DNA from 2 places in the Catellatospora sp. NPDC049111 genome. Region 2 is predicted to be linked to the other one. Evidence: predicted binding sites of a transcription regulator. Region 2 holds the regulator's gene; the other holds the start of a gene.
The links. The regulator HrcA, encoded in region 2, represses chaperone genes, less so after heat shock. The targets are predictions, from matches to a motif close to GGTTNGCACNCTCNNNNNGAGNGTGCNAACC.
Positions count from the first base shown of each region.

Region 1: groL (chaperonin GroEL) is a predicted target of HrcA. The motif match lies at 2,862-2,892, and genes of this name have one in related genera.

Region 1 is NZ_JBEZEB010000012.1:77,735-84,525, reverse strand. Features, by position in the region: gene AB0B66_RS19075 (sugar porter family MFS transporter) at 1-819, shown strand, start outside; gene groL (chaperonin GroEL) at 1,140-2,762, opposite strand; gene AB0B66_RS19065 (hypothetical protein) at 2,951-3,814, opposite strand; gene AB0B66_RS19060 (hypothetical protein) at 3,811-4,800, opposite strand; gene AB0B66_RS19055 (cold-shock protein) at 4,962-5,165, opposite strand; gene AB0B66_RS19050 (hypothetical protein) at 5,488-6,258, shown strand; gene paaN (phenylacetic acid degradation protein PaaN) at 6,349-6,791, opposite strand, start outside.
Region 2 is NZ_JBEZEB010000017.1:88,194-94,984, forward strand. Features, by position in the region: gene AB0B66_RS23310 (serine hydrolase domain-containing protein) at 1-74, opposite strand, end outside; gene AB0B66_RS23315 (histidine triad nucleotide-binding protein) at 85-438, opposite strand; gene AB0B66_RS23320 (SDR family oxidoreductase) at 462-1,226, shown strand; gene AB0B66_RS23325 (16S rRNA (uracil(1498)-N(3))-methyltransferase) at 1,431-2,165, opposite strand; gene dnaJ (molecular chaperone DnaJ) at 2,261-3,391, opposite strand; gene hrcA (heat-inducible transcriptional repressor HrcA) at 3,434-4,456, opposite strand; gene AB0B66_RS23340 (DUF4870 domain-containing protein) at 4,686-5,186, shown strand; gene hemW (radical SAM family heme chaperone HemW) at 5,193-6,407, opposite strand; gene AB0B66_RS23350 (enoyl-CoA hydratase-related protein) at 6,425-6,791, shown strand, end outside.

The DNA of each region.
Region 1 (6,791 bases), on a different contig from region 2:
CTGGCGCTGCAGATCCCGGAGTCACCCCGCTACCTGGTACGCCGCGGCCGCCTGGCCGAGGCCCGCGACGTGATCAAGCGGCTGATCGGCGGCGACGTCGAGAAACGCATCACCGACATCAAGCGCACGGTGGCGGGCACCACCGAAAAGGTCCATCTGAACGTGCTCAAGGGCCCCAAGTTCGGGCTGCTGCCCATCGTCTGGGTCGGCATCCTGCTCTCGGTGTTCCAGCAGTTCGTCGGCATCAACGTGATCTTCTACTACTCGTCGGCGCTGTGGGCGTCGGTGGGTTTCAGCGAGTCCGACGCACTGCTGATCACGGTCATCACCAGCATCACCAACATCGTCACCACGCTCATCGCGATCGCCCTGGTCGACAAGGTCGGCCGCAAGCCGCTGCTGCTCGTCGGCGCGGCCGGCATGGTGCTCACCCTCGGCACGATGGCCTGGTGCTTCTCCACCGCCGCCCAGACGGTCGGGCCCAACGGCGAGACGCTGACCACGCTCAGCCCCGCGATCGGCAAGGTCGCCCTCGTCGCCGCCAACCTGTACGTGGTCGCCTTCGGCATGAGCTGGGGCCCGGTGGTCTGGGTCCTGCTGGGCGAGATGTTCAACAACAAGATCCGCGCCACCGCGCTGGCCGTCGCCGCCGCCGCGCAGTGGATCGCGAACTGGCTGATCAGCACCACGTTCCCGGCCCTGTCGAACATCGGCCTGACCTTCGCCTACGGCCTGTACGCCCTGTTCGCCCTGCTCGCCTTCGTCTTCGTCTGGAAGGCCGTCCGCGAAACCAAGGGCCGCGAACTCGAAGCCATGTGACCCGCCCACGGCCGGCGCGGCCGGTTCGGTCCGCCCACTCACCATGATCGTTCGACTTGCCCGGCACCTGTGCGTATCTTGAGCCCGCTTTCGCCCACCTGCCTGGCAAGTTGAACGATCATGGCGGCGCGGCACAGCGCGGCACAGCGCGTGGGAGGGCGCGGCACAGCGCGGCGGCGGGGCGGGGCGCGGGGCGGGGCGAAACGGGGCGAAACGGGAAGGCCCCCGAGCCGGAGCTCGGGGGCCTTCGTCGTGTTCAGGTGTTGCGGTGGATCTGATCCGGACGGATCAGCCCTGATACCGCTTCTGATCCTGACGGATCAGAAGTCCATCTCGCCACCGCCGGGGCCGGCCGGCGCAGCGGCGGCCTTCTCCGGCTTGTCGGCCACGACGGCCTCGGTGGTGAGGAACAGGGCCGCGATCGAGGCCGCGTTCTGCAGCGCCGAACGGGTCACCTTGGCGGGGTCGAGGATGCCGGCCTTCAGCAGGTCGACGTACTCGCCGGTCGCAGCGTTGAGGCCCCAGCCGGGCTCCAGGTTGCGCACCTTCTCCACCACGACGCCACCCTCGAGGCCCGCGTTGACGGCGATCTGCCGCAGCGGGGCGTCGAGCGCGACCTTGACGATGTTGGCACCGGTGGCCTCGTCGCCCGAGAGGTCCAGCTTCTCGAACGCGGTCTTGCCGGCCTGCACGAGCGCGACGCCGCCACCGGCGACGATGCCCTCCTCGACGGCCGCCTTCGCGTTGCGAACGGCGTCCTCGATGCGGTGCTTGCGCTCCTTGAGCTCGACCTCGGTGGCCGCGCCGACCTTGATGACCGCGACACCGCCGGCCAGCTTGGCCAGGCGCTCCTGCAGCTTCTCACGGTCGTAGTCGGAGTCCGACTTCTCGATCTCGGCACGGATCTGGTTCACCCGGCCGTTGATCTGGTCGGCGTCACCGGAGCCGTCGACGATCGTGGTCTCGTCCTTGGTGACCACGACCTTGCGGGCGCGGCCCAGCATGTCGAGACCGGTGCTGTCGAGCTTGAGGCCGACCTCCTCGGACACGACCTGGCCACCGGTCAGGATCGCGATGTCCTGCAGCATGGCCTTGCGGCGGTCGCCGAAGCCCGGCGCCTTGACGGCGACGGACTTGAAGGTGCCACGGATCTTGTTGACGATCAGGGTCGCCAGGGCCTCGCCCTCGACGTCCTCGGCGATGATCAGCAGCGGCTTGCCGCTCTGCATGACCTTCTCGAGGATCGGCAGCATGTCCTTGACGTTGCTGATCTTGCCGTTGACGATGAGCAGGTAGGGGTCCTCCAGGACCGCCTCCATGCGCTCAGGGTCGGTGATGAAGTAGGCCGAGTTGAAGCCCTTGTCGAAGCGCATACCCTCGGTGAGCTCCAGCTCCAGCCCGAAAGTGTTGCTCTCCTCGACGGTGATGACGCCTTCCTTGCCGACCTTGTCCATCGCCTCGGCGATGATCTCGCCGACGGTCGGGTCAGCCGCGGAGATCGAGGCGGTGGAGGCGATCTGCTCCTTCGTCTCGACGTCCTTGGCCAGCTTGGAGAGCTCCTCCGCCACCGACGCGACGGCGGCCTCGATGCCCCGCTTCAGGGCCATCGGGTTCGCACCGGCGGCAACGTTGCGCAGGCCCTCGCGGACCAGCGCCTGGGCCAGGACGGTCGCCGTCGTCGTGCCGTCACCGGCGACGTCGTCGGTCTTCTTGGCGACCTCCTTGACCAGCTCAGCGCCGATCTTCTCGTACGGGTCCTCGAGCTCGATCTCCTTGGCGATGCTCACACCATCGTTGGTGATGGTGGGGGCGCCCCACTTCTTCTCGAGCACGACGTTGCGGCCCTTGGGGCCGAGCGTCACCTTTACGGCGTCAGCGAGGACGTTCATTCCCCGCTCGAGGCCGCGGCGAGCCTCCTCGTCGAACGCGATAATCTTGGCCATAACGGCGTTGTCCTCCTGGACAATCCGAGGTCGGAGAGCTGGCCCGCGACGACCGGCTGCCACCATTCGGCAGCCCCGCAACTCCGACTTCTGGTCTCGTATTGGCACTCACGCGAGGAGAGTGCCAATCACCTGTTTAGCACTCTCGCCCCCCGAGTGCAAGCGAACACGGGATGATCACAGGTGGTTCACCAGGTGCGGCCGAGTTCGATGACCACCGGTTCGGAGCCGTCCGGCGCGGGATCGGCGGAGGGCGGGCCGGGCGTCGTCGACAGGGCCACCCGGTGCAGGTAGGCGACCGTGAGCGCGGTCATCGTCACGGCCGACGTCAGCACGCCAAGGATCGAGTCCGCCACCAGCTGCAGGTTCCGCGCCAACATGAACGGCATGTCGACCTGCACCGCCTTGGCCAGCGCGACGCCGGCCAGTTCGTCGGCGGCCCAACCGAACGCCAGCAGCGCGACGATCTGCCCGATCGTCGTCGCACGGCTGTGCGCCAGCAGCCATGCCCGCCCCGGTCCACGCCGTTCGAACAGCACGACCAGCGGCAGCAGCGCGGTGGCGAAGGACAGGTACCAGCCGCCGACGGTCATCACGGTGGAGAAGGTCTCGAACGACGAGATCGAGTACGGGTAGTCCGTGAACCTGTAGAACACGTAGAAGCTGGCCGCGGCACGGATCAGGCCGACTCCGGCCAGCCACAGAGCCAGTCGGCCGCACCGCCGCACCCCCTGTCCCAGTGCCACGCCGACCCGCACCCGGCGGCCCTCGCCGGCCCCGCGGAGCACCTCGACCGCCGCCGCCCACGCCCAGGCGGTGCACGCACCCGACAGCACGGCGGGCAGCACGTAGACGCCGACGATGTAGACGGGTTCGTCCAGATCCAGCCCCGGGCTGGGTCCGAAGGTGGCGAACAGCAGCAGCCCACCGACGGCGAGCAGGGCGACCGCCTCGGTGACGACGCTGATCGCGAGCACTCGCCACCAGCAGGCTCGCAGCAGGTTCAGGGTCTCGCGAAGCCAGGACGACCGGGCCGGGATCTGCTCGATCACCGCGCGGCCAGCTCGTCGACGAGCCGTCGGGTGGAGACGGTGTCCTCGGCCCCGCGACGCTCGGCGTACGTGATGAGGATGCCGCTGAACAGCACCATCGTCAGCGGAATCTCGATGACGGCACCGAGCAGGGTGGTGGCCCCGGTCATCGCCACGGCCATGGCGGTGTCACCCGGCGGCACGACCGCGGTGCCGATCGCGCTGAGCATCCGCTCGATGACAGAGCCGGCGAACAGGGTGAGGCCGAGCAGCAGCAGCCGTCCGGTGGTCGGCCAGAACGCGTTGTGCAGCAGCGTGCTGGACCGGCGCAGCGGGCTGCCGCGCTCGAACAGGAACGCCGGGCCGAGCAGTGCGATCACCAGCATCAGGTATCCGCCGACGAGCAGCACCGGGATCACCCCGATCAGCGAGGCGATCTGGACGCAGCACGCGGCGACGGCGACGACGCCGAGGCCGACGAGCAGGTAGGCCAGCACGTGCCAGAGGGTGAGGCCGAGCATCCGGCGCAGCCCGTAGCGCATCGCCTCGCCGACGGTCACCGGCAGCCCGGCCGCCTGCCGGGTGGCCAGGTGGGTGGCCGCGGCGTAGCCGAGCATCTGCAGCAGCAGCACGACCACCACGTACGCCGCCACGGTCGCCAGCAGCGTGGCGATCAGCTCCTCGGCCATGTCCGAGCGGCCGAGGATGCTCAGGTCGAAGCCGCCGCCCGCGATCACACCGGCGACCAGCAGCACGCCGAACACGACGGTCGGCAGCAGGTGGGTCAGCGCGAAGATGACGAGCAGCTGCGACCACCCGCGCCGCAGCACGCCGCCCACCCGGTAGGTCCACCCGCTGAACCCCTGCACGGCCGGGTTGACCAGCGGGTCGTGCTCCGGACCGAAGTCCGGCGTCGCCACGCGGTATGCCTCGTCGGGCGGCCGGAAACCCTGCTCGGACGGCAGCGGCTCGCCGGCGTCGTAGGGGTTCGGGGTGGACTCGGACATGTGCTGCTCCAGGTCGGAGGGAGGGGCCGCCCAGTGTGGCACGCCCGCGCCCACGCCGCTGTCCCCTGCGGCCCGACGCCGTATCCGGAAAAGGCGGAAGGGCCCCGATCCTGTGGGATCAGAGCCCTTTCCGTATTACTCAAGCTTTGATGGCCAAGCGGTCAGGCGATGACCCGGACCTTCTCAGCCTGGGGGCCCTTCTGGCCCTGGGCGATTTCGAACTCAACGCGCTGACCGTCGTCGAGCGCCTTGTAGCCGTCCATCTCGATCGCGGAGAAGTGGACGAATACGTCCTGCCCTCCGTCGACCGCGATGAAGCCGTAGCCCTTCTCGCTGTTGAACCACTTGACGGTGCCCTGTGCCACGGTGCACTTCCTCACTTCTGTAAAGCTGGGCGGTCCTGTAGCGGGCCACCCCCGGCTGGTGTTGTCAGCCGTCCTCGCACGCTACACGAGCACCGGTACCCTCGCACAGCCCCAAAACGGACCTGTAATGCTCCCATTACAGTTCGACAGTCGGCAATCTGACCATGAGCGCGCTCTATCGCGTGACCGGGCGGGCCACCCGGGGGTTGGGTGGAACGTGGACAACCGCCGCCGCATCCGTTCGCGCCGCATTCCGGCCGCCTTCATGCCCGTCATCGCCACCTCCTTGTGCGCCGTCGCCTTACTCGTCACGGGCGCGGTCATGCAATGGGCACTGCACTACGGAACGAACGCGGCGCCGCGTCCGGGAGCCTCCCGCGACCGCGAATCAGCGTCACCCGCCCGGCTGGAACTTCCCCCCGTACGGCTGGACACCGAGGGATTCGCCAGTTGGGCGATGCTGGACCGGCGCACCGGCCAGATCGCGGGCTCCTCCAACCTGGACGCCCCGAGCGACACCATGTCCCTGGTGAAGGTCTGGCTCGCCGCCGACTTCCTGCGCCGCACCGACTACCCGGACGAGCGCAGCCTGAACCGGCTGATCATCATGATCCGCGACTCGGACAACAAGGCCGCGTACGAGTTCTACGAGCGCAACGGCGGTCGAGCGGGCATCGAGCGCATGGTGCAGATCTGCGGCCTGACCGAGTCGAAGCCGTACAAGATCGACGGCTACTGGTCGAACACCGAGGTGTCCGCGCGCGACGTGGCGCGGCTCGGGGTCTGCCTGGCCGACGGCCGAGCCGCGGGGCCGCACTGGACGGACTGGCTGCTCACCCAGATGCGCCTGGTGCGCGGGGTCGGCGACTTCGGGCCGCGGGCCGCGTTCCCGCCGGAGGTCGCGGCCACCATCGCCATCAAGAACGGCTGGCTGCTGCGCACCGAGGACAAGCTGTGGCACATGGCCTGCCTGGCGGTCACCGAGCACTGGAGCATGAGCGTGCTGCTGCGCTATCCGGCCCGCTACGGCTTCGACCACGGCCGCGACCTCTGCGCGTCCGTCGCCGAACAACTCAAACCCGCCCTCCCCTGAGAGTGAAAGGAAGGGCACCTTCACAACGCTCCGCGTTGTAGAAGGTGCCCTTCTTAACTATCCAGCGCGCTGAGCTGCGCGCCCGTCGCGCTAGGCCGCGGCGACCGGGCGGCGGGACTGCACGATGCGGAAGCGGCTCGCCACGAACGCGCCGTCGGTCAGCGCAGCGTTGGCGGCCGGGTTCGCACCGGAGGCGTGGAAGTCGGAGAAGGCCGCCGACTGGTTGACGAAGATGCCGCCGGTCAGGTTCGCCGACAGGTGCACACCCACCTCCATCGCCGCCTGCTCGACCGCGTCGAGCACGGACTCGTCGGTGCTGTACACCGCCGCCGTGATGGCGCCCTTCTCGCCGACCGTCTCCCGGAAGATGTCGATGCTCTGCGCGGTCGACGCGGTCGGCACCGCGAAGGTCACCGGGCCGAAGCACTCGCTGCCGTAGCCGTCGGTCACCTTCACGATCATCGGGGTGCGCACCACCGCGTCGGCGTACGCCGGGTGGGCCAGCTCGGCCGAGTCGAGCACCACGTCGCCCA
Region 2 (6,791 bases):
CTGAGGGCGGGCACCCGGGCCTCGGCCTGTACGGCGCGGACCAGGCGTTCGAGAGTGCGGTTCAGGTCTGCCACGGCGGCGAGACTACCCGGTGAGATCGCCGTCCATGTCGACGCCGCCGAGCACGTGCGCGTGCGCGTGGAACACGGTCTGCCCCACCGACGCGCCGGTATTGAAGATCACCCGGAAGCCCTCGCCGACCACGCCCTCGGCGGTGGCCACGTCGGCGACGGTGGCCAGCACCTCGCCGGCCAGCGCGGAATCGCCCGCGGCCAGTGTCGCGACGTCGGCGTAGTGCTCCTTCGGGATCACCAGCACGTGCGTGGGGGCCTTCGGCGCGATGTCCCGGAAGGCGAGGGTGCGCTCGGTCTCGGCGACCACCGTCGCGGGGATCTCCCCCGCCACGATGCGGCAGAACAGGCAGTCGGCAACGGTCACGAGACAGATCGTAGGCTGCCTCCATGTCCGATTCACGAGCGGTGCTGGTCACCGGGGCGTCGCGCGGCGTCGGCCGGGCCGTCGCGGCCGCGTTCGCCGCCCGCGGCGACCGCGTCGCCATCCACCACCGCGACTCCGCCGACCTCGCCGAATCGCTGCGGGCATCGCTGCCTGGTCAAGGGCACGCGGTGGTACGCGCGGACCTCGCCGACCCGGCCGCCGTCGCCACGATGGTCGATGCTGCCGCACAGGCGCTGGGCGGGCTGGATGTGCTGGTCAACAACGCCGGGCAGGCCTACCCGCACCCGATCACCGGGGTCACCTACGAGCAGTGGCAGGAGCTGTGGACGCGCACGCTCGCGGTGAACCTGACCGGCCCGGCGAACGTCACCTACTGCGCGGTCCGGCACATGCTCGCCCGTCCCCCGGGCTCCCCGTCCGCCCGCGTGATCAACGTCGGCTCCCGCGGGGCCTACCGCGGCGAGCCCGGCCAGCCCGCGTACGGCGCGGCCAAGGCCGGCCTGCACGCCATGGGCCAGTCCCTGGCCGTGGCGCTGGCCCCGTACCGCATCGCCGTCGCCACCGTGGCCCCCGGCTACGTCCAGGAGGACGAGACCAACGCCGCCTACAAGGTCCCCCGCGGTGCCGAACACGCCGCGCAGAGCCCGTTCGGCCGGGTCGCCCGCCCCGAGGAGATCGCCGCCGCCGTCCTCTGGCTCGCCGACCCCGCCGCCGAATGGGCCTCCGGCGCCGTCCTAGACCTCAACGGCGCCTCCCACCTCCGCTGACCGGGCCCTGCGGCCTTGATCGTCCAACTTGCCTGGCAGGTGTGCGTATCTTGAGCACGCTTTCGCACAGGTGCCTGGCAAGTCGAGCGATCATGGCGGACGCGCCGCAGTCGGGTGCTCACCTCGCGGCGGTGACCGGACGCGGCCGTTGCGCCGGTGGGTGCAGAGCAAGCAAATGGGTGCAGAGCAAAGTCGCCCGGGGAGTCACCAGCGGTGCAGGCGGGTGGCGAGCACGCTGAGGGCCGCGACGCCGGCTGTCGAGGTACGCAACACGTTCTCGCCCAGGCGCACCGCCACCGCACCGGCGGCGAGGAACGCCGTGATCTCGGCATCGTCGATGCCGCCCTCGGGGCCCACGACCAGCACGATCTCCCCGGCGGCGGGCAGCTCGACCTGGGACAGCCGCTCGGTCGCCTCCTCGTGCAGCACGTACACGGCCGAGGCCGTCGTGAGCCGCTGGACGAGCTGTTTCGTGGACAGGTCGGGGTCGCCGCCGACCACGGGCAGGAACGTGCGGCGGGCCTGCTTGGCGGCCTCGCGGGCGACCGCCGCCCACTTCTCGCGGGACTTCGTGCCCCGGTCGCCGCGCCACTGGGCGACGCTGCGCGACGCGGCCCAGGGCAGGATCTCGTCGACGCCGACCTCGGTCATCGCCTGTACGGCCAGCTCACCCCGGTCGCCCTTGGCGATGCCCTGGGCGACGACCAGGCGAGGGTCGGGCGCGTGGGCGTACCGCAGCTCGATGATGGCCAGATCGAGCGTGCCCTTGCCGATGGCCTGGACCACCGCGGACGCCAGACCACCGCGCCCGTCGGCGAGCAGCAGCGCCTCGCCCACCCGCAGCCGCTGCACCGTCGCGGCATGGTGGCCCTCCGCCCCACCGAGCGTGTAGACCCGCCCCGCAGGCAGCTCGTCGACCAGGAACAGCGGCGCACTCACGGCAGACATCCTCCAGTGGTGATCATGAACTTATGGGTGCCGACACGCCGTCGAACACGTCCATAAGTTCATGATCAACGCGGTGAAGAGACCCCTCAGTGGCCGTTGAAGGCGTCGCGGACTCGGGAGAAGAAGCCGCCCTGCTTGGAGAGTTCGGCGACCTCCTCGCCGCGGGCGCGGGCGAACTCTCGGAGCATGCGCTCCTGCTCGCCGTCGAGACGGGTGGGAGTGCGGACGTCGAGGTGCACGAACAGGTCGCCGCGGCCGGTGCCGCGCAGGTGCGGGACGCCCTTGGCGCGGATGCGCAGGGTCGAGTTCGGCTGGGTGCCGGGCTTGACCTCGACCTGCTCCTCGGAGTCCAGGGTCTTGATGGTCAGGCGGGTGCCCAGGGCGGCGGCGGTCATCGGGACGGTGACCTTGCAGTGCAGGTCGTCGCCCTTGCGCGCGTACACGTCGTGGGCCCGCTCGTGGATCTCCACGTACAGGTCGCCGGACGGGCCGCCGCCGGGGCCGACCTCGCCCTGGTTGGCCAGCCGGATCCGCATGCCGTCCTCGACGCCGGCCGGGATCTTCACGGTCAGGCTGCGCCGGGTGCGGACGCGGCCGTCGCCGGCGCAGGTCGGGCACGGGTGCGGGATCGTGGTGCCGAAGCCCTGGCAGGCGTTGCACGGGCGCGACGACACGACCTGGCCCAGGAAGGTGCGCTGCACCGACTGCACCTCGCCGCGCCCGCCACAGGTGTCGCAGGTCTGCGGGTGGGTGCCCGCCGCGGTGCCGGCGCCGGAACAGGTGGTGCACAGCACCGCGGTGTCCACGGTGATCGGCGCCTCGACACCGAACGCGGTCTCGAACAGGTCGAGGTCCAGCCGCAGGATGGCGTCCGCGCCGGGCCGGGTGCGCGGGCGCGGGCCGCGCGAGCCGCTGCCGCCGAAGAAGGCGTCCATGATGTCCTGGAAGCCGACGAACGGGCCGCCGCCGGGGCCGCCCGGACCCGCGCCGCCTCCGCCCGGCGCGAGCGGGTCGCCGCCCAGGTCCACCATGCGCCGCTTCTGGTCGTCGGAGAGGACCTCGTACGCGTTGTTGATGTCCTTGAACTTCTCCGCCGCGGCCGGGTCCGGATTGACGTCCGGGTGGTACTGACGGGCGAGCTTGCGGTAAGCCCGCTTGATGTCGTCGGCGTCGGCGTCCTTGGGAACGCCGAGAATGCCGTAGTAGTCCTTGGCCACGCTGTCCTCAAGCCTCGTTCAGCAACAACAGGAAATTCGGAATCAATGTCCCAGCATCTCGCCCACGTAACGCGCCACGGCGCGAACGGTGGCGATGGTGCCGGGGTAGTCCATGCGGGTCGGGCCGACGATGCCCATCCCGCCGACGACGGTCGCGCCCGGACCGTAGCCCGTGCTGACCACCGAGGTGGCCCGCAGGTCGACGACCTCGTTCTCGTCGCCGATGCGCACCCGGGCCGCGCCCGACTTCACCTCGTCGAAGAGCTTGAGCAGGATGACCTCCTCCTCCAGCGCCTCCAGGATCGGCCGCAGCGCGCCGGTGGTCAGGTCCAGCGGGCCCATCCGGGCCAGGTTCGACGTGCCGGCGAGGGCCAGCCGTTCCTCGTGCCGCTCGACGAGGGTCTCCAGCAGGACGCTGACCAGCGTGCTCATGGTTGCCTTGCCCTGCGGCTCGGCCCGCTCGACCAGACCCTGCACCAGCGGCGGGGTGTCCACCAGCTTCACGCCGACCAGGGTCGCGTTGAGGGTGCGGCGCAATTCGGTGATCTCGTCCGGCTCCACGGGGCCAGGCAGCTCGACGACCCGCTGCTCGACCCGGCCGGTGTCGGTGATCATGACGAGCAGCAGCCGGGTGGTGGAGACCGGAACCAGTTCCAGATGGCGTACGGAGGACCGGGTCAGGCTCGGGTACTGCACCACGGCGACCTGGCGGGTGAGCTGCGCGAGCAGCCGCACCGCGCGGTGCACCACGTCGTCGAGGTCGACCGCGCCGACCAGGAACCGCTCGATCGCCCGGCGCTCGGCCGGGGAGAGCGGCTTGACCCGCGACAGCCGGTCTACGAACAGGCGGTAGCCCCGGTCGGTGGGCACCCGGCCGGCCGACGTGTGCGGCTGGCGGATGAAACCCTCCTCCTCCAGCACGGCCATGTCGTTGCGCACGGTCGCCGGCGACACACCCAGGGCGTGCCGCTCGACCAGCGCCTTGCTCCCCACCGGCTCCTGCGTCGCGACGTAGTCCTCGACGATGGCACGCAGCACTTCGAGTTTGCGGTCATCCAGACCCATACGCACCTCCCGGCTGGCACTCGTCGTGAGCGAGTGCCAGTCTACGTGGGCCGTCACCCGGACGGCATAGGCGTGGTGACGGGGTCGACACCACGCGGCATCCGACACCTGGCGCGGACATCGACAAAGTGGACAGCGGGTAAACTCGGCCGATCGGCTCGCAGTGTGTCGCCTATCGGTCACGGGTGTTGACTGGCGCCGATTGATCCACAGACCTAGCCTGTCGGGCATGAGTGAACCCACCCCGCCCGGCTCCTCGGAGCCGCCGGTTCCTTCGGCCCCCTCTTACGAGCCGCCGGCCCCGGCAGCGCCGCCGTCGGCCCCCGCGTCTCCCCCGCCGTCCGCCCCTGGCGGCTACACCCCTCCGCCGTCGGTCGGCGGCCCCGCCCCGGTCGGCTACGCCAACCCGGATGACAAGACCTGGGCCCTGGTCGCCCACTTCGGTGGCGCGCTGACCTGGTTCGTCGCTCCGCTGGTCGCCCTGCTCGTCAAGGGCAACGAGTCGCCCACGGTCAAGGCGCACGCGACCGCCGCGCTGAACTTCCAGATCCTCTGGGGCGTCATCAGCATCGTGAGCCTCTGCGTCGGCAGCTGCCTGAGCTGGCTGATCCTGCCCATGGTGCTGTTCTTCGTGCCGCTGTTCCCGCTGATCATGGGCGTCATGGCCGGTGTCAAGGCCAACAACGGCGAGCTGCCGAAGTACCCGCTGACCATGAACCTGATCAAGTAAGCCGGGTCACCAGGCCAGCAAGGAGTGGACCACCGCGTCCGCGAGGAGACGGCCGCGCAGCGTCAGCGCTGCGCGGCCTTCTGCGTACGCGGAGGGTTCGAGCAGCCCGTCGGCCAGCGCCTGCCCGGCCGCGGCGCGCCCGGCCTCGTCCAGTACGGCCAGCGGCAGGCCCTCGATCAGGCGCAGCCGCAGCAGCACGTCCTCGGTGTGGCGCTGCTCTTCGGTCAGCACCTCCCGGCCCAGGCCCGGGGAGAGCCCTTCGGCCAGCCGGGCCGCGTACTTCGCCGGGTGCTTGACGTTCCACCAGCGCACGCCGCCGACGTGGCTGTGCGCGCCGGGCCCGAGGCCCCACCAGTCGCCGCCGCGCCAGTAGAGCAGGTTGTGCGCGCACCGGGCGGCCTCGTCGGCGGCCCAGTTCGAGACCTCGTACCAGCCCAACCCGGCGGCGGACAGCGCCGCCTCCGCCGCCAGGTAGCGGTCCGCGGCCACGTCGTCGTCCGGGGAGGCCAGCTCCCCGCGCCGGATCCGGGCCGACAGGCGGGTGCCGTCCTCCACGATCAGGGCGTACGCGCTGACGTGGTCCACCCCCGCGCCGACCACCGCGGCCAGCGAGGCGGCGAAGTCGTCCTCGGTCTCCCCCGGCGTCCCGTAGATCAGGTCCAGGTTGACGTGCTCGAACCCGGCCTCCCGCGCCTCGAGCGCGGCGGCCGGGGCGCGCCCGGCGGTGTGCTTGCGGTCCAGGATGCGCAGCACCCCGGGCGCGGCCGACTGCATGCCCAGCGAGATCCGGGTGAATCCGGCCGCGCGCAGCTCCCGCAGCGAGGCGGGGTTCACCGACTCGGGGTTGGCCTCGGTGGTGACCTCCGCGCCGGCGGCCAGTCCCCACGTGCTGTCGACCGCTTCCAGCATCCGGCCGAGCTGGGCCGGCTTGAGCAGGGTGGGCGTGCCGCCGCCGACGAAGACGGTGTCGACGCGCGGCGGGGCGGGCAGCACCTTCGCGGCCAGCGCCAGCTCGGCGAGCACCGCCTCGACGTAGCCCTCGGTGTCCGCGCCGCCCAGCTCCGAGGCGGTGTAGGTGTTGAAGTCGCAGTACCCGCAGCGGCTGGCGCAGAACGGCACGTGCAGGTACACGCCGAAGCCGCGCCCGCCGACGTCGGCCAGCGCGGACTCGGGCAGGACACCGGTGTCGGGTACGGGTTCACCGTCGGGAAGCTGGGCCACGGCTCTAGTCTGCCCTCATGTCCTCACCTGACTCCCACCTCGTCCGGGTCACCCACGCCCGCGGCGTAACGACGATCACCCTCGACAGCCCGCACAACCGCAACGCGCTGTCGCACCGGCTGATGACCGAACTGCTGGCGGCGCTGGCCGAGGCGAACGCCGACGACCGGGTACGGGTGATCGTGCTCGACCACACCGGCCCGGTCTTCTGCTCCGGCGCCGACCTGGCCGAGACCGCCGCCGCGGCGAAGTCCGGGCAGATGCCGGCCGCGCTGCTGGGTGACGTGCTGGGCGCGGTGGCCCGGTCGGCCAAGCCCGTGGTGGCCGTGGTCCGGGGGCCGGCCCGCGCGGGCGGGCTGGGTCTGATCGCCGCCGCCGACCTCG